DNA from 3 places in the Streptomyces sp. NPDC086519 genome. Region 3 is predicted to be linked to each of the others. Evidence: riboswitches for the same ligand, from Rfam matches in the RefSeq annotation. Region 3 holds a riboswitch; each other region holds the start of a gene.

Region 1 (10,034 bases), on a different contig from region 3:
CGGACTGTCGGTGGCGGTGGATAAAGTCGCGGGCATGGGACGGATTGCGGTGATCGGCGCCGGGATGGGCGCCATGGCGGCGGCCGCCCGGCTGGCCGTCGCGGGCCACCGGGTGACGGTGTACGAGCGTACGGAGACCTACGGCGGCGGGGTGCGCCGGTTCGAGCGCGACGGGTTCGCCTTCGACACCGGTCCCGGGCTGCTGCCGCTGCCCGCCGTGTACCGCGATCTGTTCGTCAAGACCGGCAAGGAGCCGCTGGAGGACTGCGTCGAGCTGGTCCAGGTGGATCCGTCGGCGCGGCACGTCTTCGCGGACGGCACGGCGGTGTCCTTGCCGAACGCGTCCCGCGCGGGCGTCGTCACCGCCCTGGACGAGGCCCTCGGCGCCGGCGCCGGGCAGCGCTGGGGGGACTTCCTGGTGCGGGCCCGGGAGGCCTGGGACCGCACCAGGCGCCCGCTCCTGGAGGAGCCGCTGTGGCCGAACTGGCAGGTGCTGGCCGAGCGCGAGCCGTACCCGTCGGTCCCGCACAGGAAACTGCTGCGCACCCGCCGGGCGACCACCCTCGCCGAGATCGGCGCGTGGGAACTGCGCGACGAACGGCTGGCCGCCCTCCTGAACAGCCACGCGCTCGCGTACGGCCTCAACCCCCGTGACACGCCGGCGAGCGCGGCCGTGCTGCCGTACCTGGAGCACGCCTTCGGCACCTGGTATGTGCGCGGTGGCGTACGCGAGTTGGCACGTGCGGTGTACGAGCGGTGCGTGCGGCGGCGGGTCGAGTTCGTGTTCGGTGCCGAGGTCACGGCGGTGCTGGCGAAGGACGGCCGCGCGGCGGGGGTGGAGCTCGCCGACGGCGGTGTGGTCGACGCGGACCATGTGGTGGCCGGAGTGGATCCGGTGCGGCTCGAGAGGCTCACCCGGCTGACGGGGTGCCGGCTGGACGCCGAGGGTGATGTGCGGGCCGACACGAAGTCGGCGCGCGCGGTCCGCCTCACCGTGCTGCTCGCGCTCCGTGGCGGGCCGGAGGCCGGTACCGTCCACCGCACGATCGTGCACGCGCCGGACGACGAGACCGAGTTGGACCTGCTGACCGCGCCCGGCGGCGACCGGCCGGTGCGCCCCACCGTGACGGTGCTGCGCCCCGACGACCCGGCGCTCAGACCGGACGACGACCACGAGTCCGTGGTGGTGTCGGCGGTGCTGTCCAGGGACGCCGGCTGGGAGAACGACAGCACGGCCCGGGCCTGTACGGACCTCCTCCTGGAGGCCGCCGAAGCCGCCGTCCCAGGACTGCGGCAGCGCCTGCTCTGGCACGAGACACGGCTGCCCGAACACGCCACGGACGCCCCGGGACCGGAGGAGGTCCCGGCTCCCGCCCTCGCCGCCGGCAAGGGCCGCTTCCTGCACCCGGCCAACACCACCCGGCTCCCCGGGCTGTACCGGGTGGGCGGCTGGTCGCATCCCGGTGGCGGGCTTCCGCATGCCGGCATGTCGGGGGCGCTGGTGGCCGGACTGATCGTGGAGGGGCCGGAGTTCCGCGGCTCGCAGTGAGCCGGTGAGCCGGGCCCCTCGGGGACGCTCCGGCCTCAGAAACGGTACTGCTGCTCGTCGTACCCGTTGCCCTGCTGCTGCTGCCCCTGCCCGTCGCCCTGGTAGGGGTACGGCTGCTCCTGCGGGAGTTCGCCGCCGTAGGTCTCGTCGGCGCGCTGCTGCGGGACCCAGACCCCGCCGGCCGGGGTCTCTCCGTAGCCGCCGGTGCCGTACTGGCCCTGGGCGTACCCCTGCTGGTCGTACTGCTGGGTGCCGTACGACGACTGGTCGTACCCGGCGCCGCCGTACGTCTGGTCGCCGATGTACGGGTCGGAGTAGTTGGCGTACTGCTGCTGGCCGCCGCTCGTGTCGTAGCCGTACTGCTGCTGGCCGTAACCCGAGTAGTCGTAGGCGTAGTTCTGGTCGGTGCCCTGGGCGGCGTACGCCTGGTCCTGGCCGGCGGTCGCGTAGGCGGCGGCCTGCTGGTCGCCGGTGGCGGCGTAGCCGGAGTCGCGGTAGACGCCGTACGAACCGGTGTCGTCGGGCATCGGCTGCGGCTCGTACACCGCGGTGGACTCCGCCGCGCCGGGCTCCATGGTGCGGGCCGCCGGGGTGAAGACGTCGTCACGGTCGTAGTCGTCATTGCCGTAGGACGGCGTGCCGTTCGTGGCGTAGGCGCCCTGCTGCTCGGCGTAGGCGGCGTCGGCCGCGTCCGGGTCGGTGGCCTCCAGGCCCGGGTCCTCGTCCGGCTCGCCGCGGCGGCGCTTGATCAGGCCGCCGCCGTCACCCTCCGCGCCGGGGCGCTTGACCGCCCAGCCGGCCTCGAAGCCGCGGCGGAACGACAGCGTGACGTAGGTCTGGCCGACCGCGAAGGCGATCGCGCCCACCCCGATGACGATCACGGACGGGATCAGGACACCGAAGACGACCCCGAGGAAGCCGCCGAAGGCGAGCAGGCGCCAGCGCAGCCGCGCCTTGTACTGCAGCAGGACCTCGCCGAGCAACCACAGTGCGACGACGCCGAACGCTACGTAGAGGACCGTCCAGCCCATGTACGCCCCTCCTCCAGTGACCGCTACGCAGTGTGTCGTACTCCGGTGCGGCCGGTCTAGGCCTGCGGGGGATGGTGCAGGCCCAGGTTCTCGTAGATCTCCAGCGTGGCCGTGGAGTTGTTCAGCGTGATGAAGTGCAGTCCGGGCACTCCCTCGGACAGCAGCCGGGCGCAGAACTCCGTGGCGTGTTCGATGCCAATGGAGCGTACCGCCGCCGGATCGTCTTTGGCTGTGAGGATCCGCTCTTTCAGGGCGTCCGGGAAGGCCGCGTTGCTGAGTTTGGGCAGTCGTTCCAGCATCTTCACACTGGTGACCGGCAGAATTTCCGGGATGACCGGGGTGTCGCAGCCGGCCGCGGCGACCGAGTCGCGAAGGCGAAGGTAGGACTCGGGCTGGAAGAACATCTGCGTGATGGCGTAGTCGGCGCCCGCGCGGCACTTGTCGACGAAGTGCCGGATGTCGGTGTCCCAGTCGTCGGAGCGCGGATGCATCTCCGGGAAGGCGGCGACGCCCACGCAGAAGTCGCCCGACTCCTTGATGAGCCGGACGAGTTCGGCCGCGTAGGTCAGCCCTCGCGGGTGCGCCACCCACTCGCCCATCGGGTCGCCGGGCGGGTCGCCGCGCACCGCGAGCATGTTGCGGATCCCGGCGTCCGCGTACTGGCCGATGATGTTGCGCAGCTCGGCCAGCGAGTGGTCGACCGCGGTGAGGTGCGCGACCGGGGTGAGCGTGGTGTCGGCGACGATCTGCTCGGTCTCCTTGACCGTGCCCGCGCGGGTGGAGCCGCCCGCGCCGTAGGTCACGGAGACGAAGTCGGGGGCGACCGCCTCGACCCGCCGGAGCGCGCTCCACAGGTTCCGCTCACCCTTGGGGGTCTTCGGCGCCGAGAACTCGAACGAGTACGTGGTCTTGCCGGTGGCGAGCATGTCACGCACGGTGCGTGCGCGGTCAGTCCTGGTGGATGCGGTTCCGAGGGCCATACCCGCAGGTTAGTCAGGCGCGGACGGCCACCCAACCGAACTCGTGATATTTGCCCGAATTGTCGACCTCATGTCCGAATACTGGACAAGTTTCCGGACAGCGGCCCCCTGCCCGTCACCGCGAGCGCAGCCGCTTGGCGAACTCGGCCGCCGCCGCGCCCGGGTCGTCGGCCGCGGTGAGCGCGCGGACCACGACCACCCGGCGGGCGCCCGCGTCCAGCACCTGGTCGAGGTTGCCGAGGTCGATGCCGCCGATGGCGAACCAGGGGCGGTCGGTGCCCAGGGCGGCGGTGTACCGCACCAGGCCGAGGCCGGGGGCGGGGCGGCCGGGCTTGGTGGGGGTGGGCCAGCAGGGGCCGGTGCAGAAGTAGTCCACACCGTCCTGCACGGCGGCCGCGGCGGCCTCGGACTCGGCGTGCGTGGAGCGGCCGATCAGGACGTCCGGGCCGAGAATCGCACGGGCGGCCGACACCGGCAGGTCGCCCTGGCCGAGGTGGAGCACGTCGGCGCCGGCCGCGTGAGCCACGTCGGCGCGGTCGTTGACCGCGAGCAGCTTGCCGTGCCGGGCGCAGGCGTCGGCGACCACGGCGAGGTGCTCCAGCTCCTCGCCGGCCTCCATGCCCTTGTCGCGCAGCTGCACGATGTCGACACCGCCCGCCAGGACCGCGTCCAGGAACCCGGCGAGGTCGCCCTGCTCCTTACGGGCGTCCGTGCACAGGTAGAGCCGGGCATCGGCCAGCTGGGCGCGGGCGGTGTCGGGCATCGGTCTTCCCCCGTTGTGTCGGTACTGGTTGCCTCAGACGGCGAGCGCCTGGGCGCGGCGCTTCACCTCCGTGCCGCGATTCTCGCTGAGCGCCTGCGCGGGGGTGCCGGGCAGGGTGGCGTCCGCGGTGAAGAGCCACTCCAGCATCTCTTCGTCCGTGAAGCCGTCGTCCCGCAGGAGCGTCAGGGTCCCGGACAGGCCCTTGACGACCTTGTCCCCGTCGATGAAGGCGGCGGGGACGTGCAGCGCCCTGTTCTCACCGCGGCGGACGGCGATGAGCTGGCCCTCCTTGACCAGCTGCCGCACGCGCGTCACCTCGACGTCCATCATTTCCGCGATGTCGGGGAGGGTGAGCCAGGCGGGGACGAGGGCATCGATCTTTGCGTCAATCTCGGTCACGGGATCCAGGGTAGGCGTTCCTGCGGGGGGACCGCGATGGTAGGGCCGGGAGGGTCGTCGTTCGGGTGCACCGCCGTAGGGGCTGGTCGAGCCCACGCGGCGGAGCCGAACATGTCACAGCCCCGCGCCCCTTGGGGGCGCGTTTCCCTCGGGGCGCTCTCAGGCAGTCGTGGCGTTCTTGAGCGGATTCCCCGGGTCGGACAGGGCCTCGGCGTCCATTCGGGTGCCTGCCTCGATCAGGCGGCGGCCCTGGGCCAGGTCCCGGGGGCGGCCTACCGCCAACAGGGCTACCAGGCGGGTCTCGCGCAGCCAGCAGACGCTCCAGGACGGGCCGGCCGGGTCGCCGCGCCAGATCAGGCGGTCGGCCGCGGCGTGGTGGCCGGCGTACTGGACGAAGCGGCCGAACTGCTCGGACCAGAAGTACGGGACCGGGTCGTAGAGGGCGTCGGTCTCGCCGAGGATGTTGGCGGCGACCGTGCGCGGGCCCTGCAAGGCGTTGTCCCAGTGGTGGATGAGCAGGCGCTCGCCGTAGCGGCCGGACGGGAAGGAGGCGCAGTCGCCGACCGCGTAGACGTCGGGCGCGCTGGTGCGCAGGCGGTCGTCGGCGAGCACGTCGCGGTGCGCGCCCAGCTCGATGCCGGAGCCGGTCAGCCAGGCGGTGGCCGGGCGGGCGCCGATGCCGACCACGACGGCGCCCGCGGGCAGCCGGGAGCCGTCGTCGAGCACCACCGCGCCGGGCTCGATGTGCGCCACGCGCGCGTGGGTGCGCAGTGTGGTTCCGCTGTCCGCGTACCAGGCGGTCATCGGCGCGGCGACCTCGGCGGGGAGCGCTCCCGCGAGCGGGCGGTCGGCGGCCTCCACGACGGTCACCGCGCAGCCGGCCTCGCGGGCCGCGGTGGCGAACTCGGCGCCGATCCAGCCCGCACCGACGACCACGATGTCGTGCTGCCGGGCGAGCACGGGCCGCAGCCGCTCGGCGTCGTCCAGGGTGCGCAGGAGATGGACGCCGGGCACGCCCTCGGTGCCGGGCAGCGTGATCGGCTCGGCACCGGTGGCGAGGACCAGGACGTCGTACGGCACCGGTCCGGCCTCGGTGTCCAGCTCGTGGTCGGCGGTGCGCACGCCCAGCGCCTCGCGGCCCAGCACCAGCTCGATGCCGAGCGCCTCGAAGTCGACCTCGAAGGCGGACCCCTCCGACTTGCCGAGCAGCACGGCCTTGGAGAGCGGCGGCCGGTCGTACGGCTGGTGCGGCTCGGCGCCGATCATTGTGACGCTGCCGGTGAACCCCCGCTCGCGCAGGGCGACGGCGGTCTGCACCCCGGCCATGCCCGCGCCCACGACGACCACGCGCCGCGTCTGTGACGTGCCCCGTCGCTGTGTCTGCTCGCTCACCTGACCACCATAGACAAGAACGATAGACAACTGACGAAGAGTCAGTCAGGGGTCGGGGCGAGTGACCTGTTCCACAGCGCCGTCCGAGGCCGTCTTACGAGGGCGGAGCCGCGCGGGCTAGGGTGGCGGGGAAGCACACGCGGGAGCCCGGACGCACCGGGCTGAGAGGGAGGCTGGCGGCCTCCGACCGTACGAACCTGATCCGGGTCATGCCGGCGAAGGGAGGGGCTGGACGCCCATGTCCTCACGTACGTCCGACGTCCTCGTCATCGGGGGCGGCATCATCGGCCTGGTCACGGCCTGGCGAGCGGCTCAGCGCGGGCTCACCGTCGCCGTGGCCGACCCCGAGCCCGGCGGCGGGGCCGCGCAGGTCGCGGCCGGGATGCTGGCCGCGGTCACCGAACTGCACTACGGCGAGCAGACCCTGCTGGGGCTCAACCTGGCCTCCGCGCGCCGCTATCCCGGCTTCGCCGCCGAGCTGACCGAGCTCACCGGCCACGACCTCGGCTACCGGTGCTGCGGCACTCTCGCGGTGGCCCTGGACGCCGACGACCGGGCCCATCTGCGCGAGTTGCACGCCCTCCAGCAGCAGTCGGGCCTGGAGTCCGAGTGGCTGTCCGGGCGGGAGTGCCGGCGCCTTGAGCCGATGCTCGCGCCGGGCGTGCGCGGCGGGCTGCGGGTCGACGGCGACCACCAGATCGACCCGCGCCGGCTGGCGGGGGCGCTGGTGGCCGCGTGCGAGCGGGCCGGGGTGGTGTTCCACCGCGACTGGGCGGAGCGCCTGGAGGTGGTACGGGAGCGGGCCGCCGGTGTCCTCACCCGCGCGGGTGAGGCGCTGGGCGCGGACCAGGTGGTGCTCGCCGGCGGGAGCCTGAGCGGCGAGCTGGCGGGCGTGCCCGAGGACGTGCTGCCGCCGGTGCGGCCGGTGAAGGGGCAGGTGCTGCGGCTGACCGTGCCCGCGCGGTACGCGCCGTTCCTCAGCCGGACCGTACGGGCCGTGGTACGCGGCGGGAACGTCTACCTGGTGCCCCGGGAGAACGGCGAGCTGGTCGTCGGCGCGACCAGCGAGGAGCTCGGCTGGGACACCACGGTCACGGCGGGCGGTGTGTACGAGCTGCTGCGCGACGCGCACGAGCTGGTGCCCGGGATCACCGAGCTGCCCCTGACCGAGACCCGGGCCGGACTGCGCCCCGGCTCCCCCGACAACGCGCCGCTGCTCGGGCCGACCCGCCTCGACGGGCTGCTGCTGGCCACCGGCCACTACCGCAACGGGGTGCTGCTCACACCGGTCACCGGAGACGTGATGGCGGAGCTGCTGGCCGGCGGCGAACTGCCGCAGGAGGCCCGTCCGTTCACACCGGCACGGTTCGATCCCGTCCCCGCCGCACTCGTGGAGCAGACCGTATGAACACCTCCGTCACCATCTCCGTGAACGGGGAGCGCCGCCAGATCGCCCCGGGAACCGCTCTCGACACCCTTGTACGGTCCCTCACGGCCGCGCCGTCCGGGGTGGCCGCGGCCGTCAACGAGACCGTCGTACCGCGCGGGCAGTGGGCGGCCACCGGGCTCGCCGAAGGTGACCGCGTGGAAGTTCTCACCGCCGTGCAGGGAGGCTGAGCCATGGCCGACGACGCGTTCGTCCTCGGGGGTACGACCTTCTCCTCCCGGCTGATCATGGGGACCGGCGGTGCGCCCAGCCTGGAGGTGCTGGAGCGGGCGCTCGTCGCGTCCGGGACCGAACTGACCACGGTCGCGATGCGGCGGGTGGACCCGGGGGTACGGGGTTCGGTGCTGTCGGTCCTCGAACGGCTCGGGATCCGGGTGCTGCCGAACACGGCGGGGTGCTACACCGCCGGGGAGGCCGTGCTGACCGCCCGGCTGGCGCGGGAGGCGCTGGGGACCTCGCTGGTCAAGCTGGAGGTCATCGCCGACGAGCGGACGCTGCTGCCGGACCCGGTCGAGCTGCTGGAGGCGGCGCAGACGCTGGTGGACGACGGGTTCACGGTGCTGCCGTACACGAACGACGATCCGGTGCTGGCCCGCAAGCTGGAGGATGCGGGGTGCGCCGCGGTGATGCCGCTCGGGTCGCCGATCGGGTCGGGGCTCGGGATCCGCAACCCGCACAACTTCCAGCTGATCGTCGAGCACGCGCGCGTGCCGGTGATTCTGGACGCGGGAGCCGGTACGGCGTCGGACGTGGCGCTGGCGATGGAGCTGGGGTGTGCGGGGGTGATGCTGGCGTCGGCGGTGACGCGGGCGCAGGATCCCGAGCGGATGGCTCACGCCATGCGGGCCGGGGTGGAGGCGGGGCGGCTGGCCCGGCTGGCGGGCCGGATCCCGCGCAGGTATCTCGCGGAGGCGTCGTCTCCCGCGGCGGGCCTGGCCGTGCTGGACCCCGAGCGCCCCGCGTTCTGAGCGCCGGCCCGCTCCCGTCTCGCCTCCCATCCACGCACCGCCCGAAACCGTCTGCCGGGAAGCGGGGCTCTCCCGTGGGGGCCGAGCGTCGTCGGCGGCTGCGGGAAAGGGGAGAAGGCATGCCCGGGGCGGGCGTCGTCGGCGGCTGCGGGTGGGCAGGTGCATATTTCAGCCGGGTGTGAAGCGTCACAGGTGCGCTGCAGTCCCCCGGGGTAAGCGGTCTCACCTGTGGGGTGCCGGCCGGTGCTCGTACACTCGCCGGGTGGATACGACCCTTCAGGACCCCCTTGTCGGGCAGGTGCTCGACGGCCGTTATCGCGTCGATGCGCGGATCGCCGTCGGCGGGATGGCCACGGTGTACCGGGCCCTGGACGTCCGGCTGGACCGCGTCCTCGCGCTCAAGGTGATGCACCCGGCGCTCGCCGCCGACGCGTCCTTCGTCGAGAGGTTCATCCGGGAGGCCAAGTCGGTCGCCCGGCTGGCCCATCCCAATGTCGTCCAGGTCTTCGACCAGGGGGCCGACCGGTCGTATGTGTATCTCGCCATGGAGTACGTGGCCGGGTGCACCCTGCGTGACGTGCTGCGCGAGCGTGGTGCGCTGCGGCCGCGGGCCGCGCTGGACATCCTGGAGCCGGTGCTGGCCGCGCTGGGCGCCGCGCACCGCGCCGGGTTCGTGCACCGGGACATGAAGCCCGAGAACGTGTTGATAGGGGACGACGGGCGGGTCAAGGTCGCGGACTTCGGGCTGGTGCGGTCCGTGGACTCCGTGACCAGCACGACCGGCGCCGTCCTCGGCACCGTGTCGTACCTCGCGCCCGAGCAGGTCGAGAGCGGGGCCGCCGATCCGCGCGTCGACGTGTACGCGTGCGGTGTCGTGCTGTACGAGATGCTCACCGGGCAGAAGCCGCACGACGCGGACTCGCCCGCGGTCGTTCTGTACAAGCATCTGCACGAGGACGTGCCGGCGCCGTCCGCCGTCGTGCCGGGGCTGGCCTACGAGCTGGATGAGCTGGTCGCGCTCGGGACCGCCCGCGATCCCGGGGTCCGGCCGTACGACGCGGTCGCGCTGCTCGCCCTGCTGCGACAGGCGCGCGGCGCGCTCGGTGCCGAGCAGTTGGACGCCGTACCGCCGCAGGCGCTGGCGGGCGCGCATGACATCGCCGAGGACCGGACCAGTGTCATACCCGGGTCGCCGGCCTCCCCCACGCTCGGCTTCGGTCGCGCGGGGGAACCCCCGTCCCGGCCCCTGCCGGTCAACGAGGAGGACGAGGGGGCGCTGCGGACCAGCAGGTTCGAGGCGCCGCCCGGGCCCGACCGGCGGCGCGGGGGCCGCCGGTCCCGGCGCGGGCTGGTGACGCTCGTGATCGCCGTGCTGGTCGTCTTCGGCGCCGGAGCCGGCGTCTGGTACATCAACTCCGGGCAGTTCACCAAGGTGCCGCCGCTGCTGTCGAAGACCGAGGCGCAGGCCACCGCGCGGCTGAAGGAGGCCGGGCTCGACGTCGGAT
Region 2 (10,034 bases), on a different contig from region 3:
CGCGAAGTACGTCGCGCAGGTGGACGAGCTCCTCAAGCACAAGGAAGCGGAGCTTCTCGAAGTCTGATGAGCGACTCATCCTGGGGAGCCCCGCCGCACGCCGGGCCGCACGCCGGGCAGGCCGGAACACCGGCCGGGTACTGGGGACCGACCGATCAGGGCATGGGCCAGGGGTACGACCACGGTCAGGGCCACGGTCACGGCCACGGGCCGGACACCGGTCAGGGGTACGGCCCCGGCCCCGCCCAGGGATACGTCCACGGTCCGGCCCAGAGTCCCGGCCAGGGGTACGACCCCGGTCGTACCCACGGCTATGACCAGGGGCATGTCCAGGGAGCCGTCCCGACGGGTCCCACGTACGATGCGCAGAGCGCGCAGCAGACTCGCCCCCTGCCCGTCGTGCCCGACGACGTACCCGCGTACGGCTCGGACCAGGACGACGACCGGGGGGCCGCTCGGCTGAGCGGCCCTCTGTTCCGAGACGAGACGTTCCGCAACGACGCATCGTCGGCGCAGCCTCTGCCGTACGCGGCGGCGCCGCAGAATCAGGAGCCCATGCCCGACGCCCCCCAGCCGGCGCCCGCGCCGCAGAAGAAGAGCGCGGGACGCGACCTGGGCGCGGCCATAGGGGTCGGCGTCGGACTCGGCGTCGTGATCGTGGCGTCCCTGTTCGTCGTCAAGGCCGTCTTCGTCGGCGTCGTGGCGGTCGCGGTCGTGGTCGGTCTGTGGGAGCTGACCAGCAGGCTTCAGGAGCGCAAGGGCATCAAGGCGCCGCTGGTCCCGCTGGCACTCGGCGGCGCGGCGATGGTGGTGGCCGGCTACGCCCGGGGTGCCGAGGGCGCCTGGGTCGCCCTGGCGCTCACCGGGCTCGCGGTTCTGGTCTGGCGGATGACGGAACCGCCGGAGGGCTATCTCAGGGACGTCACCGCGGGCCTGTTCGCGGCGTTCTACGTCCCGTTCCTGGCGACGTTCGTCGCGATGATGCTCACCGCCGAGGACGGCCCCTTCCGGGTGCTGACCTTCCTGCTCCTCACGGTGGTCAGCGACACCGGCGCCTACGCGGTCGGCTGGCGCTTCGGCACCCACAAGCTCGCCCCGCGCATCAGCCCCGGCAAGACCCGCGAGGGCCTGGTCGGCGCGGTGCTGTTCGCGATGGTCGCGGGCGCGCTGTGCATGCAGTTCCTGATCGACGACGGCACCTGGTGGCAGGGCCTGCTGCTGGGCCTCGCGGTCGCGGCCAGCGCCACCCTCGGCGACCTCGGCGAGTCCATGATCAAGCGCGACCTGGGCATCAAGGACATGGGCACGCTGCTGCCGGGCCACGGGGGCATCATGGACCGACTGGACTCGTTGCTGCCGACGGCTCCGGTGGTGTGGTTGCTGATGGTGTTGTTCGTGGGCAGTGGCTGATCCACTCGGACGTACGTCGGCAGTGGCCGGCGTACAGCTGTCGTGGGGGAGCCCTCGTCCTTCGCAGGGCGGGGGCTCCCTGGCACTGACCTACGCGGTCCTCGGCACTGACCTGTGCGGTCCCGTGAACTCACGGTCGCGGGCCACCTGAATTGATCTGCGACACTGGTACCACCATGCCCAAGCCCGGAGAACTCACTTTCGTCGCGCCGCGCGGAGCCAAGAAGCCGCCGCGGCATCTCGCTGATCTCTCGCCCGCCGAGCGCAAGGACGCGGTGGCCGAGGTCGGCGAGAAGCCGTTTCGTGCCAAGCAGCTCTCGCAGCACTACTTCGCGCGGTACGCGCCGGACCCCGAGCAGTGGACGGACATCCCGGCCGGCTCGCGGGACAAGCTGCGGGAGGCGCTGTTCCCCGAGCTGATGACGGTCGTACGGCATCTGTCGACCGACGAGGGGACGACGCGCAAGACGCTGTGGCGGCTGTTCGACGGGACGCTCGTCGAGTCGGTGCTGATGCGCTACCCGGACCGGGTGACCATGTGCATCAGCTCGCAGGCGGGCTGCGGGATGAACTGCCCGTTCTGCGCGACCGGGCAGGCGGGGCTGGACCGGAACCTGTCCACCGCCGAGATCGTCCACCAGATCGTCGACGGGATGCGGGCGCTCAGGGACGGCGAGGTGCCCGGCGGGCCCGCGCGGCTGTCGAACATCGTCTTCATGGGGATGGGCGAGCCGCTCGCCAACTACAAGCGGGTCGTCGGAGCCATCCGGGCGCTCACCGACCCCGCCCCGGACGGGCTCGGCCTCTCGCAGCGCGGCATCACCGTCTCGACCGTCGGACTGGTCCCGGCCATCCACCGGTTCGCCGACGAGGGCTTCAAGTGCCGGCTCGCGATCTCCCTGCACGCTCCCGACGACGAACTGCGCGACACCCTCGTGCCCGTGAACACGCGGTGGAAGGTGCGCGAGGTCCTCGACGCCGGGTTCGAGTACGTCGAGAAGAGCGGACGGCGGCTGTCGATCGAGTACGCGCTCATCCGCGACATCAACGACCAGGCGTGGCGCGGCGACCGGCTGGGCCGCCTGCTCAGGGGCAAGCCCGTGCACGTCAATCTCATCCCGCTGAACCCGACGCCGGGTTCGAAGTGGACCGCCTCGCGGCCGGAGGACGAGAAGGCGTTCGTCGCGGCGATCGAGGCACACGGTGTGCCGGTGACGATCCGGGACACCCGTGGCCAGGAGATCGACGGCGCCTGTGGTCAGCTCGCGGCCACCGAGAGGTAATCTGAGGGCCGTACAACACATCTTCATATTCCGACAGGGGAGCGCCACAGCGCTGAGAGTGCGGCAATCGGGCCGCAGACCCTCTGAACCTCGCCCAGGTCATTCTGGGTAGGAAGTTCGGTCATCACTCAAGCTGTTGCGCCCTGCCCGGGTTTCCCGGGTGGGGCCGCGTCTCTTCCTGGTCCGCCCCAGGAGGAAAACACCAGTGCACACCAAGACCTTCGTGGCCGTGGCCGTCGGGCTCGGTCTCGTCACGCTGTCCGCGTGCTCGTCATCGGGTACCGAGGCCGGCTCCAAGACCATCACCCTGGTCAGCCACGACTCGTGGGCCGTCTCCAAGAACGTGCTCCAGGACTTCGAGAAGCAGTCCGGCTACCAGGTGAAGGTCCTCAAGGACGGCGACGCCGGACAGGCCGTCAACAAGGCGATCCTGACCAAGGACAACCCGCAGGGCGACGTGTTCTTCGGCGTCGACAACACCCTGCTCTCCCGCGCGCTCGACAACGGTCTCTTCCAGCCGTACGAGGCCAAGGGCCTCGACCGGGTCGGCAAGGCGTACCAGCTTGACGCGGCCGGGCACCGGGTCACGCCCATCGACTACGGCGACATCTGCGTCAACTACGACAAGGCGTACTTCAGCGAGCACAAGCTGACCCCGCCGACGTCGTACGCCGATCTCGTCAAGCCGCAGTACAAGAACCTCCTCGTCACCGAGAACGCGGCCACCTCCTCACCGGGGCTCGGCTTCCTGCTCGGGTCCGCCGCCCGGTACGGGGACAGCGGTTGGCCGGACTACTGGAAGCAGCTCCGGGCCAACGGCGTCAAGGTCGTCGACGGCTGGGAGCAGGCCTACAACGAGGAGTTCTCCGGCTCGGCCGGCGGCAAGAAGGCCAAGGGAGACCGGCCGCTCGTGGTGTCGTACGCCTCCTCCCCGCCCGCCGAGGTGATCTACGGTGACCCGAAGCCCAGCACCGCGCCCACCGGGGTCGCGACCGGTACCTGCTTCCGGCAGATCGAGTTCGCCGGGCTGCTGAGCAACGCACAGAACACCAAGGGCGGCAAGGCGCTCATCGACTTCCTGGTCTCCAGGGAGTTCCAGGAGGACATGCCGTTGAACATGTTCGTGTACCCGGTGGTCCAGGGGGCGAGCGTGCCCGCCGAGTTCACGAAGTACGGTCCCGCCGCGAAGGACCCCGAGACCATGGCGCCCGTGAAGATCGCCGCCAACCGTGACCAGTGGGTCAAGACGTGGACGTCACTCGTACTGAAGTAGCGCCCCGCAAGGGCCGTTCGGGGAGCGCGGCGCGGCTCGGTCTGATGGCCGTGCCCGTCGCGTTCTTCGGCGTCTTCTTCGCCTGGCCGGTCGCGGCGATCGTCGCGCGCGGGCTGAAGGCCGACGGGGTGTGGCGGTTCGGGAGGATCGCCGAGGTCGTCGGCCAGTCCGACATCCGGCACGTGCTCTGGTTCACCACCTGGCAGGCGCTCGCCTCCACCGCGCTCACCCTCCTGGTCGCGCTGCCCGCCGCCTATGTCTTCGCCCGCCTCGACTTCCCGGGCAGGCAGGTGCTGCGGGCCGTCGTGACGGTCCCCTTCGTGCTGCCGACGGTCGTGGTGGGGACCGCCTTCCTCGCGCTCGTCGGGCGGGGCGGGCTGCTGGACGAGCTGTGGGGGGTACGACTCGACACCACCGTCTGGGCCATCCTGCTGGCGCACGTCTTCTTCAACTACGCGGTCGTGGTACGGACCGTGGGCGGTCTGTGGGCCCAGCTGGACCCCCGGCAGGAGGAGGCCGCCCGGATGCTCGGCGCCTCCCCGGCGGCCGCCTGGCGGAAGGTCACCCTGCCCGCGCTCGCGCCCGCCGTGGCCGCCGCCGCGCTGATGGTGTTCCTGTTCACCTTCACCTCCTTCGGCGTGGTGCAGATCCTCGGCGGGCCGACGTTCTCCACCCTCGAAGTGGAGATCTACCGGGAGACCTCCGAGATCTTCGACCTCTCCACGGCGGCCGTCCTCACCCTCGTGCAGTTCGCCGCGGTCGGCACGATCCTGGCCGTGCACGCGTGGACGGTACGGCGGCGGGAGAGCGCGCTCCGGCTGGTGGACCCGTCGGTGACGGCACGCCGGCCGCGCGGCGCAGGGCAGTGGGCGCTGCTCGGCGGGGTCCTCGCCACCGTCGCCGTACTCCTCGTGCTGCCGCTGGCCGTGCTGGTGCGGCGGTCGCTGGACGGGGGGTTCGGGTACTACCGGGCGCTGGGCGACGCCGACGGAGGGACCTTCCTGGTCGCGCCGATCGAGTCGGTGGCCAACTCCCTGGAGTACGCGGTCGCGGCCACCGCCGTCGCGGTGGTGATCGGCGGGCTCGCCGCCGCCGCGCTGGCCCGGCGGGACGCGGGGCGGCTGGTACGGGGGTTCGACGCGCTGCTGATGCTGCCGCTCGGGGTGTCCGCCGTGACCGTCGGATTCGGGTTCCTGATCGCCCTCGACAGGCCGCCGCTGGATCTGCGCCAGTCCTGGATCCTCGTCCCGCTGGCGCAGGCGCTGGTCGGCGTGCCCTTCGTGGTGCGGACCATGCTGCCCGTGCTGCGGGCCGTGGACGAGCGGCTGCGGGAGGCGGCGGCCGTGCTCGGGGCGTCGCCCTGGCGGGTGTGGCGGGAGGTCGATCTGCCCATGGTGCGGCGGGCGTTGCTGATCGCCGCGGGCTTCGCCTTCGCGGTGTCGCTGGGGGAGTTCGGGGCGACCGTGTTCATCGCACGGCCCGACAACCCGACCCTGCCGGTCGCGGTGGCCCGGCTGCTGTCCCGCCCCGGTGACCTCAACTACGGCCAGGCGATGGCCCTTTCCACGATTCTGATGGTGGTGTGCGCGGTGGCGCTGCTGGTTCTTGAGCGGCTGCGGACCGACCGGACGGGGGAGTTCTGATGCTGCTGACTCTCGACGCGGCCACCGTGCGGTTCGGCGGCCGGGCGGTGCTCGACGCCGTCGGACTGAAGGTGGCCGAGCACGAGGTGGTGTGCGTGCTCGGGCCCAGCGGAAGCGGCAAGTCGACGCTGTTGCGGGCGGTGGCGGGGCTGCAACCGCTGGACTCCGGGCGGGTGTTGCTCGACGGGCACGACCAGGCGCGGGTGCCGGCGCACCAGCGGGGGGTCGGGCTGATGTTCCAGGACCATCAGCTCTTCCCGCAGCGGGACGTGGGCGCGAACGTGGCCTTCGGGCTGCGGATGCGTGGCGCCGGGAAGGCGGAACAGGCCGAGCGGGTGGGCGAGTTGCTGGCGCTGGTGGGGCTTCCGGGGGCGTCCCGGCGGGCCGTCGCCGGGCTCTCCGGCGGGGAACAGCAGCGGGTGGCGCTCGCCCGGGCGCTGGCGCCCCGGCCCCGGCTGCTGATGCTCGACGAACCGCTGGGGCAGCTCGACCGTTCGCTGCGGGAGCGGCTGGTGGTCGAACTGCGGGAGCTGTTCGGGCGGTTGGGCACGACCGTGCTCGCCGTGACGCACGACCAGGGCGAGGCGTTCGCGCTGGCCGACCGGGTGGTCGTGATGCGGGACGGACGGATCGCCCAGTCCGGTACGCCCCTGGACGTCTGGCAGCGGCCCGCGGACGAGTTCGTGGCCCGCTTCCTCGGCTTCGACAACGTGGTCCCGGCGACCGTCGAGGGAACGGTCGCGGTGACGCCGTGGGGGAAGGTGCCGGTGCCCGAGGGCTCCGGGCAGGGGACACGGACCGTGCTCGTCCGGCCGGCCGGCGTCCGGCTGGTCGGCGCCGACGCGGGACTGCCCTGCACGGTGGCCGCCCGCACCTTCAAGGGCACGCACGTCACCGTCCACCTCCAGCCCCAGGACGGCCCCCGCCTGGAGGCGGCCTGCGCGCTGCGGGCGGCGCCCGAGGCCGGGGACGCGGTGGGTGTGGAGTTCGACGCGGCGGAGACCGTCGTACTGGACTGAGGCCCTCACGGGTACGGCCGAGGCCCGCCCCCCGGGGATACGGGAGCGGGCCTCGGCCGGGTACGAGTGAGAGGCGCGTCAGTTACCGCTGTGCGCCCCACGACGGCGCATGCCGAACCACACCGCGCCACCGCCGACCACGACCAGCGCGGCCGCGATACCGGCGATCAGGCCGGTGTTGGAGTTGGCACCGGTCTCGGCGAGGTTCGACTCACCGACGGCCGGGGAGGGGGCGTTGTCCGACGTGCTCGCCGGGGCGGTGGTGCTGTCCGAGGCCGACGGGGTCGGGGAGTCCGACTCGGCCGGGGTGGACTCGGACGCCGACGGCGACGGGGAGGCCGACTCCGACGGGGAGGGGCTGGAGCTCTCGTCGGACTTGCACGCGGTCGACGGGGTCGTCAGGTTCGGCGTGATGTCCTTGTCGATCTTGAATCTGGCGGTGTCGACCACGACGTGGACCCGGTACTCCGCGTTCGGCTGCCAGGCCTCGGAGAAGGAGACCGTGGTGCCCCCCTTGGAGCCCTTGACGATCTGGGCCTTGCCGACCTGCTTCGCGTCGGCGCTGTTGTTCTCAAGGAAGACAGTGACGGTGGCCGAAGTGCCGGAGGCGTCAATGTCCTTGACGTTGATGACACCGTTGGTGCCGTCGCAGGTGGCTTCGGCGGAGAAATCGGAGATGCTGCACGCGAGGGCGCTGTTGGAGACGCCCAGGACCAGCGCGGCCGACGCGGAGGCAACACCCAGGATGCGCACGGAACGGCGTGCACTGCGGCGGGATATGGACACGTTTGTCCTTACTGAGTGCATGACTGCGGGGGGTTGAGGGGGAGTTGACGCGACGGTGCGGTGGCGCATCACCGCCCCCAAGAGGCTCACAGGTCTATAAGCGCTCCGTAAGCAGTGTCAATGCATATGCGGTCCACGGGTGTTGACTTTACCCACTCGTTAATCGCTGAGACGTTTCAGCGCTTGTGAAGCTTGCTCGATCCGGTCAACGAGGGCGATACGGGACGCCATCGCGCGCTCCCCCGCGAGCGCGGTCAGCAGCTGCCAGGCCGGCAGCCGCTCGCTCCAGTGCGCCTCGTTCACGAGCACCATCGGGGTCGGCTCGCCCCGCGACTCGTAGTAGTTGGGCGTCGCGTTGTCGAAGATCTCCTGTACGGTCCCGGCGGCGCCCGGCAGGAACACCACACCGGCGTTGGAGCGGGCCAGCAGGCCGTCCTCGCGGGTGGCGTTGGCGAAGTACTTGGCTATGTAGGCGGCGAAGGCGTTCGGCGGCTCGTGGCCGTAGAACCAGGTGGGGATGCCGACCGACGGACCGCCGTCCGGCCAGCGCTCGCGGACCTCGAAGGCGGCGCCCGCCCAGTCGGTGATCGAGGGCCGGAACGAGGGCGCCTTGGCGAGGAGTTCGAGGGCCTCGTCGAGCATCCCGTCGTCGAAGGGTGCCGCGTACGCGCCGAGGTTCGCCGCCTCCATCGCGCCCGGGCCGCCGCCGGTCGCCACCATGAAGCCGTCCCGCGCGAGCTCCCGGCCCAGCCGGGCGGCACCGGCGTACTCCGCCGTGCCGCGCGCCATCGCGTGCCCGCCCATCACGCCCACCACCCGCGCGCCGACGAGGAGTTCGTCCAGCGCGTCGGAGACCGCGTCGTCGTGGATCGAGCGCAGCATCGAGGCGAATATGTCACCGTCCGCCGTCGTCTGCCGGAACCAGGCGTACGAACGGGCGTCCGGGGTCGCCTCGTAGCCCGCGTCGAGCGAGTCGAACAGTTCCTCGGGCGAGTGGACGAAGGCGCGGTACGGGTCGAAGGGGAGGTCGGGGACCGGCGGGAACACCAGTGCGCCGGACGCGCCGACCCGGGCGGCGGCCTCCGGGGACATCGGGCAGCCGAGGAATACGGCGCCGGTGGTGTCGGTGGTCAGCAGGACGTCCGTACGGTCCGTCAGATCGACGGCCTGGACCCGGTATTGGCCGAGTGTGCCGTGCGTGGCGACGACCTCGTCGAACTCGGCGAGGGACTCGATCTCACGGTCGCGGGCGGCCCGGTGGTGCGGCTGCGGCTGCTCGGGGCGCGGTTGGGCGGGTGTCGGATGCACCCGCCCATGCTAGGCGTCAGCCCTGCACCGCCGCCGGGTCCATCCACACGACCTCCCAGCTGTGGCCGTCGAGGTCGTCGAAGGAGCGGCCGTACATGAAGCCCTGGTCCTGGACGTCGTCATTCGCCGTGCCGCCGGCCGCGACCGCCTTCTCCACCAGCTCGTCGACCTTCTCGCGGCTCTCCGCGCTCAGGCAGATCAGCACCTCGCTGGTCTTCGTCGAGTCGGCGATCTCCTTCTTCGTGAAGTCTGCGTAGCGCTGCTTGCTCAGCAGCATCGCGATGATCGTGTCGCTGATCACGACACAGGAGCAGTCGTCGTTGCTGAACTGCGGGTTGATCGAGTAGCCGAGCTCCGTGAAGAACTTCCGCGACGCGGCGACGTCATCGGTGGCCAGGTTCACGAAGATCATCTGCTGGTACATGGGGTCTCTCCCTCGGGGTGTCATGCCGTTCACGGGGATAGACCGGGGGGTGCGGCGAAAGTCATCGCCGGGTCCGGATTTTTTTTCGTACGAATTCTCAGCGGGCGAGCGGGAGTGCGGCGAGTTCGGCGATCAGCAGGGTGAGGGGGCCGAAGAAGACGAGCAGGGCGCCGGCGCGCAGGGCCGCAGCGCCGCGCAGCATGGTCGCCGGGGCGCCGACGCGGAGCAGGGCCGCGGTGGTGTCCGCGCGGCACTGGCGGGCCTCCACGGCGGCGGTGAGCAGGGTGGCGACCGCGCAGCCGGCCACCACCAGGCCGCCGAGGGCGGTGAGGGGGCCGAAGGCGGCGGTGCTGCCGTAGCCGTAGAGCGTGGTGGCCGCGAAGCCGGCCGACGCCACCGCGCAGACGACGCCGAGGGGGCGGCCGACGCGGGTGGCCTCCGCCATCAGGACGCGGCCGGCCAGGAGGCGGCGGGCGCCGGGGCGGACGGCCTGCAGGAGGCGGCCGCAGAGGTGGGTGAGGCCCGGGGCGGCGAGGACCAGGCCGAGAGCGGTGAGGGCCCAGCCGGCGAGGACGCCGGCCGGGCCGCCCACCAGGCCGCCGGGGAGGGTGGTGTGCGGGGCGGTCCCGGTGAGGCCGGCGTAGGACTCCACGGCGAGGCCCGCGGCGAGGACGGCGACGCCCCAGGGGAGGCCGGAGGGCGGGGCGGTGGGAAGGCCGGGGAACGGGGGCGGGGTGTCCGCGGCGCGGTCGGCGGGGGCCGGGAGGTGGGTTTCGCTCACCGGCGCCTGCGGGGTGCCGTACGCGGGGGCCGGGGCGGGCGGGGTGTCGCTCTCCGGCGCTTGCGGGGTGCCTGTCCCAGAGGGGGGATCCCCCGCGCCCACCCTCG
Region 3 (10,034 bases):
AACGCCAGGAGTACACGCTGGGGACGGTCTGTGCGGCGATCCCCCTCACCGTCGGCACCACGGCCGCCACGATCGCCATCTCCCTCCCCCTCCACCAGGCCGACCGGCTGCTGCCGGCCGTGCGGCAGTTGCAGGCCGAAGTAGGCCGGCATCTGGGGTCCCTGGCGCTCGCTATCAGTATCTGAAAACTCACTCCTTGTGATCTGCTGTGTACTTTCAGCAAGATTTGACCACCATCAAGGGATAAATCCCGGCCAGTCGGTGTCATATGACGGGGTAGGCAATGCGCGAGTCCGTACAAGCAGAAGTCATGATGAGCTTTCTCGTCTCGGAGGAGCTCTCCTTCCGCATCCCCGTGGAGTTGCGCTACGAGACCTGTGATCCCTATGCCGTCCGGCTCACCTTCCACCTGCCCGGGGACGCGCCGGTGACCTGGGCCTTCGGCCGGGAGCTCCTCATCGACGGGGTGGGGCGGCCGTGCGGCGAGGGAGATGTGCACATCGCGCCCGCCGACTCCGAGGTGCTGGGCGAGGTGCTGATCCGGCTTCAGGTCGGCGGCGACCAGGCGATGTTCCGGTCCTCCGCGCCGCCGCTGGTGGCTTTCCTCGACCGTACGGACAAGCTGGTGCCGCTCGGTCAGGAGGGCTCCCTCGCCGACTTCGACGCCCACCTGGACGAGGCTCTGGACCGCATCCTGGCCGAGGAACAGAGCGCCGGCTGAAGCGTTACGGCACGGGGCGCGCACCGCTCCGCCGAGACGCGTGGGGACGCGCAGGAACGCTTCTGCGCGTCCGCGAGACCTGCCTGCGGTCCGGTGACGCCGACGGCTCGTCTCGTCACCCGCGCCGTTGGCGTCTCACCCGCGCCGTCCGTGCCTCACCCGCGCCGTCCGTGCCTCACCGCTTCCGGCGCCGCCCCCGTCCACCGCGCGCCGAGGCCGGCGCGGTCGCCCCGGCTGACGCGGCCTCCATGGCCGCGGACGTCTCCGTGCCCGGCCGGTCGGCCGACACCACCAGGGCCGCGAGCAGCGTGGTGACCGGCACCGAGGCGACCAGGCCGATCGAGCCGACCAGCGTGCGCACGATCTCCTCGGCGACCAGTTCGCTGTTGGCGACCGCGGCCACACTGCTCTGCGCGATCGAGAAGAGCAGCAGCAGCGGCAGCGCGGCGCCCGCGTAGGCCAGGACGAGGGTGTTGACGACGGAGGCGATGTGGTCGCGGCCGATGCGGATGCCCGCCCGGTACAGCCCGCGCCAGCCCATCGTCGGGTTGGCTTCGTGCAGTTCCCAGACGGCCGAGGTCTGGGTCACCGTCACGTCGTCCAGGACACCCAGCGAGCCGATGATGACACCGGCCAGCAGCAGACCGCTCATGTCGATCGACGGATACAGGCCGTGGATCAGGCCGGTGCTGTCGTCGGTGTTGCCGGTGAGCGCGGCCCAGTCGATGAACTCCGAGCCGAGCAGGCCGATCAGGCACAGCGAGACCAGCGTGCCGAGCACCGCGACCGAGGTCCGGGCGGACAGCCCGTGGCACATGTACAGGGCGATCAGCATGATGGCGCTCGACCCGACCACCGCCACCAGCAGCGGATTCGAGCCCTGCAGGACCGCCGGCAGGATGAACAGGGTCAGCACCAGGAAGCTGACGGCCAGCGCGACCAGCGCCATCACACCGCGCAGCCGGCCCACCACCACGACGGCGAGCGCGAAGATCCCGGCCAGCAGGGCCATCGGGAACTTCCGGTTCACGTCGGTGACCGAGTACTGCAGATCCTTGGGCGCGGAGGGCTCGTACGCGGCCACGACCTTCTCGCCCTCGTGCAACTGCCGCGACTGGTCGGGCTGCACGATCTCGGTGAACGTACGGCCCTTGTCCTTGCCGGCGTCGACCCGGACCGTGGCCTTCTTGCAGCTGCCACCGTCCTCCTGCTTCGAGGAGGTGCCGTCGGCGGTGGAGGTGTCGCCGATCGAGCCGCTTCCGGAGGCGTTGACCGACTTGCAGCTGACCGAGACGACCTTGGTGACCGTAGCCGCCTGTGTCTGGCGGTCGAAGCCGACCCCCGTGCGCTCGTGCGGCGGAGCACCGCCGGGCCACAGCACCACCAGACCGACCACGACCGCGGCGGTGAAGGGGATGAGGATCGCCGCGATGACCTTGCGCAGATGCTTCGAGACGGGTGCGGCGGGGCCATGGCTGTGGCTGTGTCCGTGCGAATGACCTGGGGCCTGGCCGTGGGCCGAGCGGTCATGGGGCCGGCCGGGGCCGTGGGGGTGGCCGTTTTCGTCATGGTGGGCGTGCCCGGCAGTGTGTTCGTGGTCGTACCGCCCGCCCTGCCCGTGGATGTGGCCGTCACCGGCACCATGGCCCCCCTGGCCGGGTCCGCCGCCCGGCGAGGCGCCGTTGCCGTGCCGCGGCTCGGGGGGCGGAGGGTGCTGCTGTGTCGAGGTCACCGCCCGATCATCGCAAGAACGGCAGGGGCCCTCTGTTCACCGCGCCCGAATTGACGCTAGCGTGGAGGCACCTTTGCACACGCGGGAGCTCGGAGCACCGGGCTGAGAGGGCGCTGACCTCCGTATTCGCGATGTTTCACGTGGAACGAGTGATGTTTCACAGGAAACGCCGCCCGACGGAAGCCGCTGCGTCGACCGCCGAACCTGTTACCGGGTAATGCCGGCGTAGGGAGTAGGTCTCATGACCAACAAGGACGCACGCACGCCTGCCTCCAGTCGGGACGAACAGCCCATTGCGGGCGAACCGTCCCGGGGGGTCGGGAAGTCCATCGGCTGGCACAAGGGGTATGTCGAGGGCTCCCGCCCCGATCTGCGGGTGCCGGTCCGTCAGGTGCACCTCACCAACGGGCGGTCGGTCACGCTCTACGACACCTCAGGCCCGTACACCGATCCGCTCGTCGAGACCGACGTCCGCAGGGGCCTGCCGCCGCTGCGGGAGAACTGGATCATCGCCCGCGGCGACACCGCGGAGTACGTGGGCCGGCCCGTCCGTCCCGAGGACGACGGAATCAAGCACACCTCGCCGCGCGGAGGCCTGCGCAACCTGGACGCGGTCTTCCCGGGCCGCCCACGCCAGCCGCGGCGCGGCCGGGACGGCGAGGCGGTGACGCAGCTCGCGTACGCCCGCCGGGGCGAGATCACCCCGGAGATGGAGTACGTGGCCATCCGCGAGAACGTTTCTCCCGAGGTGGTCCGCGAAGAGATCGCGGCGGGCAGGGCCGTACTGCCCGCCAACGTCAACCACCCGGAGATCGAGCCGATGATCATCGGCAAGCGGTTCCTGGTGAAGGTCAACGCCAACATCGGCAACTCCGCGGTCACTTCCTCCATCGAAGAGGAGGTCGAGAAGATGACCTGGGCGACCCGCTGGGGCGCCGACACCGTCATGGACCTCTCCACCGGCCGCAACATCCACACCACCCGCGAGTGGGTGCTGCGCAACTCCCCCGTCCCCATCGGCACGGTGCCGCTCTACCAGGCCCTGGAGAAGGTCGACGGCAGGGCCGAGGAACTGACCTGGGAGATCTACAAGGACACGGTCGTCGAACAGGCCGAGCAGGGCGTCGACTACATGACCGTGCACGCGGGCGTGCGCCTGCCGTACGTGCCGCTCACCGCCAACCGCAAGACCGGCATCGTCTCGCGCGGCGGCTCGATCATGGCGGCCTGGTGCCTCGCGCACCACAAGGAGTCGTTCCTGTACGAGAACTTCGAGGAACTCTGCGAGATCCTCGCCGCCTACGACGTCACGTACTCCCTGGGCGACGGTCTGCGCCCCGGCTCCGTCGCGGACGCCAACGACGAAGCACAGTTCGCGGAACTGCGCACGCTCGGGGAACTCAACCGGATCGCCAGGCGTTTCAATGTACAGACCATGATCGAAGGCCCGGGCCATGTCCCGATGCACAAGATCAAGGAGAACATCGACCTTCAGCAGGAGATCTGCGATGAAGCTCCGTTCTATACGCTCGGCCCGCTGACCACGGACGTCGCACCGGCGTACGACCACATCACCTCCGGCATCGGCGCCGCGATGATCGCCTGGTGGGGCACGGCGATGCTCTGCTACGTCACCCCCAAGGAGCACCTGGGCCTGCCCAACCGGGACGACGTCAAGACCGGCGTCATCACCTACAAGATCGCCGCGCACGCGGCCGACCTCGCCAAGGGCCACCCGGGCGCGCAGGAGTGGGACGACGCGCTCTCCGACGCCCGCTTCGAGTTCCGGTGGGAGGACCAGTTCAACCTCGCCCTGGACCCGGACACGGCCCGTGAGTTCCACGACGAGACGCTTCCGGCGGAGCCGGCGAAGACGGCCCACTTCTGTTCGATGTGCGGCCCGAAGTTCTGCTCGATGAAGATCAGTCAAAGCATCACGGCGCGGTTCGGTGGTGCGGCGGCTGACGGAGCGTCTCCTGAGGAGGTCGCGGAGGGCATGCTCCAGAAGTCGAAGGAGTTCGCGGCGAGCGGAAACCGGGTCTACCTGCCGATCGCGGACTGACCGGGGGCCCGGGAGCGTGCCGGAGCCCAGGGAAGCGGGTTCCGGCACGTGCCCTGGCTGTCGGGCGTGCCAGGCCCCGCCGTGGGTCCAGGCCGTGGTCCAGGCCGTACGCGGCCGGTGCGGGTGGGTGCAGGCCGAGTGCGCTCACGGCGGGCCGATCCTGCGGGATCCGGACCGGCTCGAAGTCTGGACGGCGCGGCGTCGAAGGGGCTGACGGCTGACGCAGACCCCGCGCGCTGAAGCGGGAGAAACCGCTGACCCGCATGGTGTAGCCGACGGTGCGGCCGCGGGTGGAGTACCGGCTGACCGGGCTGGAGCGGGAGGCGGTCGGGCTCGTGCAGCGCATCACCGACTGGTCGCAGGCGAACGTGGCGCCATGGGGGCGGTACGGCAGGAGTTCGACGGGTGCGCCGCCCGTCAGCCCCCGGCGTGGCCTCGTAGACCGGGTGTCCGGCCTGCGCCCCCAGGCCGGGGGCGCGGGCCGGTTATTCCGGCTGGTGTTCCGGGCCTCCGAAGTCCGGGCTGGTGTAGTCCGGGCTGGTGAAGCTCGGGCGGGGGGCGGGGGCGGCGCCGTCGTCGGTGCTGAAGCCGGGGCGGTCGTAACCGAGACGCGGCATCCGGCCCGCCGGGCCCGACGGAGCGGTCCTGCGCAGTCCGGCCGCGCCGGTGTCGGCGGCCAGCGCTTCCCGCAGGAAGGGCAGGATGCCGCGCTCCAGCAGGGCGTCCCGCCAGGCCTCCCGGGCCCTGGCCACCTCCCCGCCGGGTTCGCCGTAGGCTCCGGCCTCCAGCGAGGGGCTGTTGCGCAGTGCGGTGAGCAGCAGTCCCGCGCCGGCCATGACAATGGTGGCCGCGGTCACGGCGCCGAACACCCAGCCCGCGGTGAGCATGGTCTGGGCGAACGCCGGGGCCGGGTCCAGCATCTTCAGGACGTAGCCGACGAGCAGGAAGATCGCCGCGGCGGTGCCGGCGAGGACGGGCGCCAGGACCAGGGCGAGGGCGAAGCCTCCGGCGCCGGTGGTCTCGGCGGCCTCGCCGAGGGTGGTGGCGAGCCCCATCGCGCCGCCCGGGCCCGGCTCCGCGGAGCCGTAGTCCTGGACGGTGGCCGGGGTGGACCGCGCCGGATTGCGCAGTTCCTCGCGGACCTTCACATAGTGCTGGTACTCGGTCGCCGCGGCCGCCGTGATCAGTGTGGTGGCGTTGAGCGCCATGGTGCGCAGCTGTTCGGTGTTCAAACGCCGGCCTATACCGGCCAGTTCGGGACGGTACTGGGCGGAGCGCAGCGCCTCATCGAGGATCCGCTCGTATTCCTGGCGGTCCTCGCTGTGCAGGTGCTGCGGAACGCTGTTCATGTGCATCCCCCGATGCTCCGTAGGGCTGGTGGCTCGCACGCCGGCGAGCCGTCGGGCAGAAACGGAGGGGAGCCTGCTACGGATAAACCGATGGTAGAGCCGTTACGGCACGCGGTGACAGGGGGTTGCCGGAAATTGGGGGTGGCCCGCGTGTGACGTCGGGAGGACGGAACAGCCCGGCGAACGCTCAGGTGTCCAGTGGAAGTTGCCTCACCAGCAGCTTTCCGGCCATGGTCACGCCGCCGTCCATGGCGATGGCCAGCCCGTCGGCGTAGATGTGCGGCCCCTCCACAACCGGGCCGGTGCCCTCTTCGCCGTCCTCGGAGCCGACTTCGCCCAGCAGATAGGGAATGGGGCTGTGTCCGTGAACGATACGGGTACCGCCGTACGTATCGAGAAGGGAACGGACGGCGTCTGCACCCCCCTCGTCGCGGAAGGAGAAGCGCTTGGTGAATTTACGGAACAGATCCCAGACTTCGTCCGCGTCATTACGCGTGATGGTCTCGCGGACCGTGTCGTTGACCGCCTCGATCGAGTCGCCGTAGTCGAGGTAGGCGGTGGTGTCCGAGTGGACCAGCAGGTAGCCGTCGACTGCCTCGACGGCGTCCAGGCGCGCCATCCACTGGAGGTGGTGGTCCTGGAGCCGGTCCATGTCGGTCTTCTGGCCGCCGTTGAGCAGCCAGGCCGCCTGGAAGGTGGCGGTGCCCGCGCCGGAGTTGACGGGCGTGTCGCCGAACCGCTTGGCGCCGAGCAGCAGCAGCTCGTGGTTGCCCATGAGGGCCTTGCAGTAGCCGCCGGCCGCGGCTGCCTCGGCGGACAGCCGCATCACCAGGTCGATGACGCCGATGCCGTCCGGACCCCGGTCGGTGAAGTCGCCGAGGAACCACAGCCGGGCGGTGCCCGCACACCAGTGGCCGTCCGCGTCGATCAGGCCCTGCTCACGCAGCGCGGCGACCAGCTCGTCGAAGTAACCGTGCACGTCACCGACGACGTACAGCGGGCCGGGGCCGTTTCCGGGCTGCGCGGCCGGGTCCGCGGCCGGCTGGACGGGCATCTGGAGCGTGTCGCCGCGGTTGATGACGGGCAGGTCCCGCTGGGTGGGCGTGTACCCGTCCGGATATCCCTCGGGGTACACGTCATCGAGGGGCGGGACGACATCGCCGGGGTGGGTGCTGGGGGCGTACGGGCCGGTCTCGTTGACGTACCCGGGCACCCGGAAGTCGCGCAACGTCGCCGTCCGCTCCGCCTCGGGTCCCTGACCGGCCCCCTGAGTCATCAGACCCCTCCACCATCGCGCCGCCTCTGCACCGCTTCGGACTGCCTGGTCGCAGCGGCCCGCGGTGTCGTGGGCCCATCATAGGAATGCCCGTCGCGCCGTGTGATGACCCAGGGGTGGTGAATCCGGGCAGGACTCCAGTTCAGCGTGGCTTTCGCCCCGGTTGGGCAGGGCTTCGACCACCCGCCGTTCAGCTGCCGGCCGCCGTCGGACGACGCCCGGCGGCCCGGCCGCCCCGCTCTCCGCGCGCTCGTGCTACTCCTCCTCCGGTGCCCGCGGCGGGCTGACCGTGGTGCGCTGCGGGCGTCGCTGGGAGGAGGTACGCACGATCAGTTCGGTCGGTATCACCTGTTCGACCGGCTGGTCCGAATCGACGCCTTCGATCGCGTCGATGAGCAACTGCACCACGGCCGTGCCGATGCGGCGCGGCTTGAGGGAGAGCGTGGTGATGGGCGGCTCGGTGTTGGCGTACACCGTCGACTCGCTGCAGCACACCAGGAGCAGGTCGTCGGGGACGCGCAGCCCGTAGCGGCGGGCGGCGGCCAGCAGGTCGGTGCCGTTGGGGTCGAAGAGGCCGTAGACGGCGTCGGGGCGGTCCGGGCGGGCGAGCAGCCGGTCGGCGGCGACGGCGCCGGCGCACGGGTCGTGCGCCGGGTACGCCTCGTAGACCGGGTCCTGGCCGACGCGCTCGCACCAGCGCAGGTAGGCGGTGGTCGACAGGTGCGTGTACGTGTCCGTCGTGGTGCCGGTGAGCAGTCCGATCCGGCGGGCGCCCGCGTCGGCGAGATGGTCGAGGATGCCGAGGACGGCGGCCTCGTGGTCGTTGTCCACCCAGGCGGTGACCGGGAGCGCGCCGGCCGGGCGGCCGTCGGAGACCACCGGCAGCCCCTGCCGGACGAGCTCGCTGACCACCGGGTCCTGGTCGGAGGGGTCGATGACGACCGTGCCGTCCAGGGCGACGTTCGACCACACGTCGTGGCGTGAGGTCGCGGGGAGGATCACGAGGGCGTAGCCGCGGGCGAGCGCGGCCGAGGTGGCGGCCCGCGCCATCTCGGCGAAGTACGCGAACTCGGTGAAGGTGAAAGGTTCATCCCCGTACGTCGTCACGGTCAGGCCGATGAGTCCCGACTTGCCGGTACGGAGGGTGCGGGCGGCGGCCGAGGGGCGGTAGCCCAGCCGGTCGGCGACCTCGCGGACGTGGCGCCGGGTGGCATCCGGGAGCCGGCCCTTGCCGTTCAGGGCGTCGGAGACGGTCGTGATGGAGACTCCGGCGGCGGCGGCCACGTCTCTGATGCCGGCCCGGCCCGGCCGGCTGCCTCGCCGAGAGGTTTCCGCGCGGCTCACCTGGTGCTTCCCTGCTGCTGTCATGGCGAGCCGATAGTAGGGCTCATGCGGTGGGGTAGTGCGGACGCATATGCACGCGTTAACAGGCACGTTTCTGCAAGGCCAATGGGGGTCAACTGCCTTAGAAAGAAAGTCAGTTGAACGATCCAATGGTGAGACGTGACGTGTCGGCAGGGATGGGCCTGCCAAGTGCCCGATGTTTCGAAGAGGTCTCAACTCACCTGCACGGGTGATGCGCGCCAGGGCGTGAGCCACCGGCGCGTAGATATATGTAGGGCGCGCCCCCGATAAATGCGCCTTCGTGTGGTGATGCCCGTGATGCCTGTGGGGCGGATGAGGTTCGCGGTCTCGGTTCCTCGCCCACCGGCTGGTGCGCCGCTCCGGCTCAGCGCGCGCTCTTCCGCTGTACGCGGCGGGGCCCAATCCTCATAAGGTGAGCAGTATTGGATGCCGGCGGCGCGGACGGTCCGCCGGTGGTCGCGAGGAGGACTGCGGTGAGCGAGACGAGCCCCAAGCTGCGCGCCGAGCTGGAGGGTATCCCCACCTACAAGCCGGGCAAGCCGGCGGCGGCCGACGGACCGGTCGCGTACAAGCTCTCCTCCAACGAGAACCCCTATCCCCCGCTCCCCGGCGTGATGGAGTCGGTCACCGCGGCCGCCTCCTCCTTCAACCGCTACCCGGACATGGCGTGCACGGCGCTGATGAACGAGCTCTCGGACCGCTTCGGCGTCCCGCTCACCCACCTCGCCACCGGCACCGGCTCGGTCGGTGTCGCCCAGCAGCTGGTCCAGGCCACCAGCGGCCCCGGCGACGAGGTGATGTACGCCTGGCGGTCCTTCGAGGCGTACCCGATCATCACGCAGATCAGCGGTGCCCGGTCGGTCCAGGTGCCGCTCACGCCCGGTGATGTGCACGACCTGGACGCGATGGCGGACGCCGTCACCGACCGCACCCGCCTGATCTTCGTCTGCAACCCCAACAACCCGACCGGTACGGTCGTGAAGCGGGCCGAGCTGGAGCGGTTCCTGGACCGGGTGCCGAGGGACGTGCTGGTGGTGCTCGACGAGGCCTACCGGGAGTTCATCCGCGACCCCGAAGTGCCTGACGGCGTCGAGATCTACCGCGAGCGGCCGAACGTCTGTGTGCTGCGGACCTTCTCCAAGGCCTACGGCCTCGCCGGACTGCGCGTCGGCTTCGCGATCGCTCATGAACCGGTGGCGGCCGCGCTGCGCAAGACGGCGGTCCCCTTCGGTGTGAGCCAGCTCGCCCAGGAGGCGGCGATCGCCTCGCTGCGGGCCGAGGACGAGCTGCTCGGCCGGGTCGGCTCGCTGGTGTGCGAGCGGCAGCGCGTGGTCGCAGGGCTGCGCGGCCAGGACTGGACGGTGCCCGAGACCCAGGCCAACTTCGTGTGGCTGCGGCTGGGGGAGCGCACGACCGCCTTCGCGCAGCTCTGCGAGGAGCACGGCGTGGTCGTCCGGCCGTTCCCGGGTGAGGGTGTGCGGGTGACGGTCGGCGAGACCGAGGCGAACGACATCTTCCTGAAGGTGGCT

The links. A riboswitch is a leader RNA that binds a small molecule or an ion and turns the genes downstream of it on or off. The one in region 3 is predicted to bind thiamine pyrophosphate.
Region 1: linked by a shared signal. The riboswitch ahead of thiO (glycine oxidase ThiO) and the one ahead of thiC (phosphomethylpyrimidine synthase ThiC) in region 3 are both predicted to bind thiamine pyrophosphate.
Region 2: linked by a shared signal. The riboswitch ahead of AB0P24_RS24895 (thiamine ABC transporter substrate-binding protein) and the one ahead of thiC (phosphomethylpyrimidine synthase ThiC) in region 3 are both predicted to bind thiamine pyrophosphate.

The regions. Positions count from the first base shown of each region.
Region 1 covers NZ_JBFBJL010000016.1:31,230-41,263, reverse strand. Annotated here, with positions in the region: gene AB0P24_RS17190 (NAD(P)/FAD-dependent oxidoreductase) at 35-1,549, shown strand; gene AB0P24_RS17185 (hypothetical protein) at 1,585-2,580, opposite strand; gene metF (methylenetetrahydrofolate reductase [NAD(P)H]) at 2,637-3,560, opposite strand; gene thiE (thiamine phosphate synthase) at 3,676-4,323, opposite strand; gene AB0P24_RS17170 (Rv2175c family DNA-binding protein) at 4,357-4,722, opposite strand; gene AB0P24_RS17165 (FAD-dependent oxidoreductase) at 4,882-6,114, opposite strand; TPP riboswitch at 6,244-6,355, shown strand; gene thiO (glycine oxidase ThiO) at 6,353-7,522, shown strand; gene thiS (sulfur carrier protein ThiS) at 7,519-7,731, shown strand; gene AB0P24_RS17150 (thiazole synthase) at 7,735-8,529, shown strand; gene pknB (Stk1 family PASTA domain-containing Ser/Thr kinase) at 8,792-10,034, shown strand, end outside.
Region 2 covers NZ_JBFBJL010000026.1:118,584-128,617, forward strand. Annotated here, with positions in the region: gene frr (ribosome recycling factor) at 1-67, shown strand, start outside; gene AB0P24_RS24885 (phosphatidate cytidylyltransferase) at 67-1,410, shown strand; gene rlmN (23S rRNA (adenine(2503)-C(2))-methyltransferase RlmN) at 1,587-2,693, shown strand; TPP riboswitch at 2,719-2,826, shown strand; gene AB0P24_RS24895 (thiamine ABC transporter substrate-binding protein) at 2,899-3,966, shown strand; gene AB0P24_RS24900 (iron ABC transporter permease) at 4,011-5,609, shown strand; gene AB0P24_RS24905 (ABC transporter ATP-binding protein) at 5,609-6,628, shown strand; gene AB0P24_RS24910 (LAETG motif-containing sortase-dependent surface protein) at 6,707-7,414, opposite strand; gene AB0P24_RS24915 (Rossmann fold nucleotide-binding protein) at 7,574-8,722, opposite strand; gene AB0P24_RS24920 (VOC family protein) at 8,739-9,146, opposite strand; gene AB0P24_RS24925 (hypothetical protein) at 9,244-10,034, opposite strand, start outside.
Region 3 covers NZ_JBFBJL010000036.1:53,501-63,534, reverse strand. Annotated here, with positions in the region: gene AB0P24_RS29760 (helix-turn-helix domain-containing protein) at 1-185, shown strand, start outside; gene AB0P24_RS29755 (SsgA family sporulation/cell division regulator) at 284-721, shown strand; gene AB0P24_RS29750 (YibE/F family protein) at 897-2,453, opposite strand; TPP riboswitch at 2,525-2,702, shown strand; gene thiC (phosphomethylpyrimidine synthase ThiC) at 2,695-4,515, shown strand; gene AB0P24_RS29740 (hypothetical protein) at 5,001-5,870, opposite strand; gene AB0P24_RS29735 (metallophosphoesterase) at 6,052-7,140, opposite strand; gene AB0P24_RS29730 (LacI family DNA-binding transcriptional regulator) at 7,396-8,508, opposite strand; gene hisC (histidinol-phosphate transaminase) at 8,979-10,034, shown strand, end outside.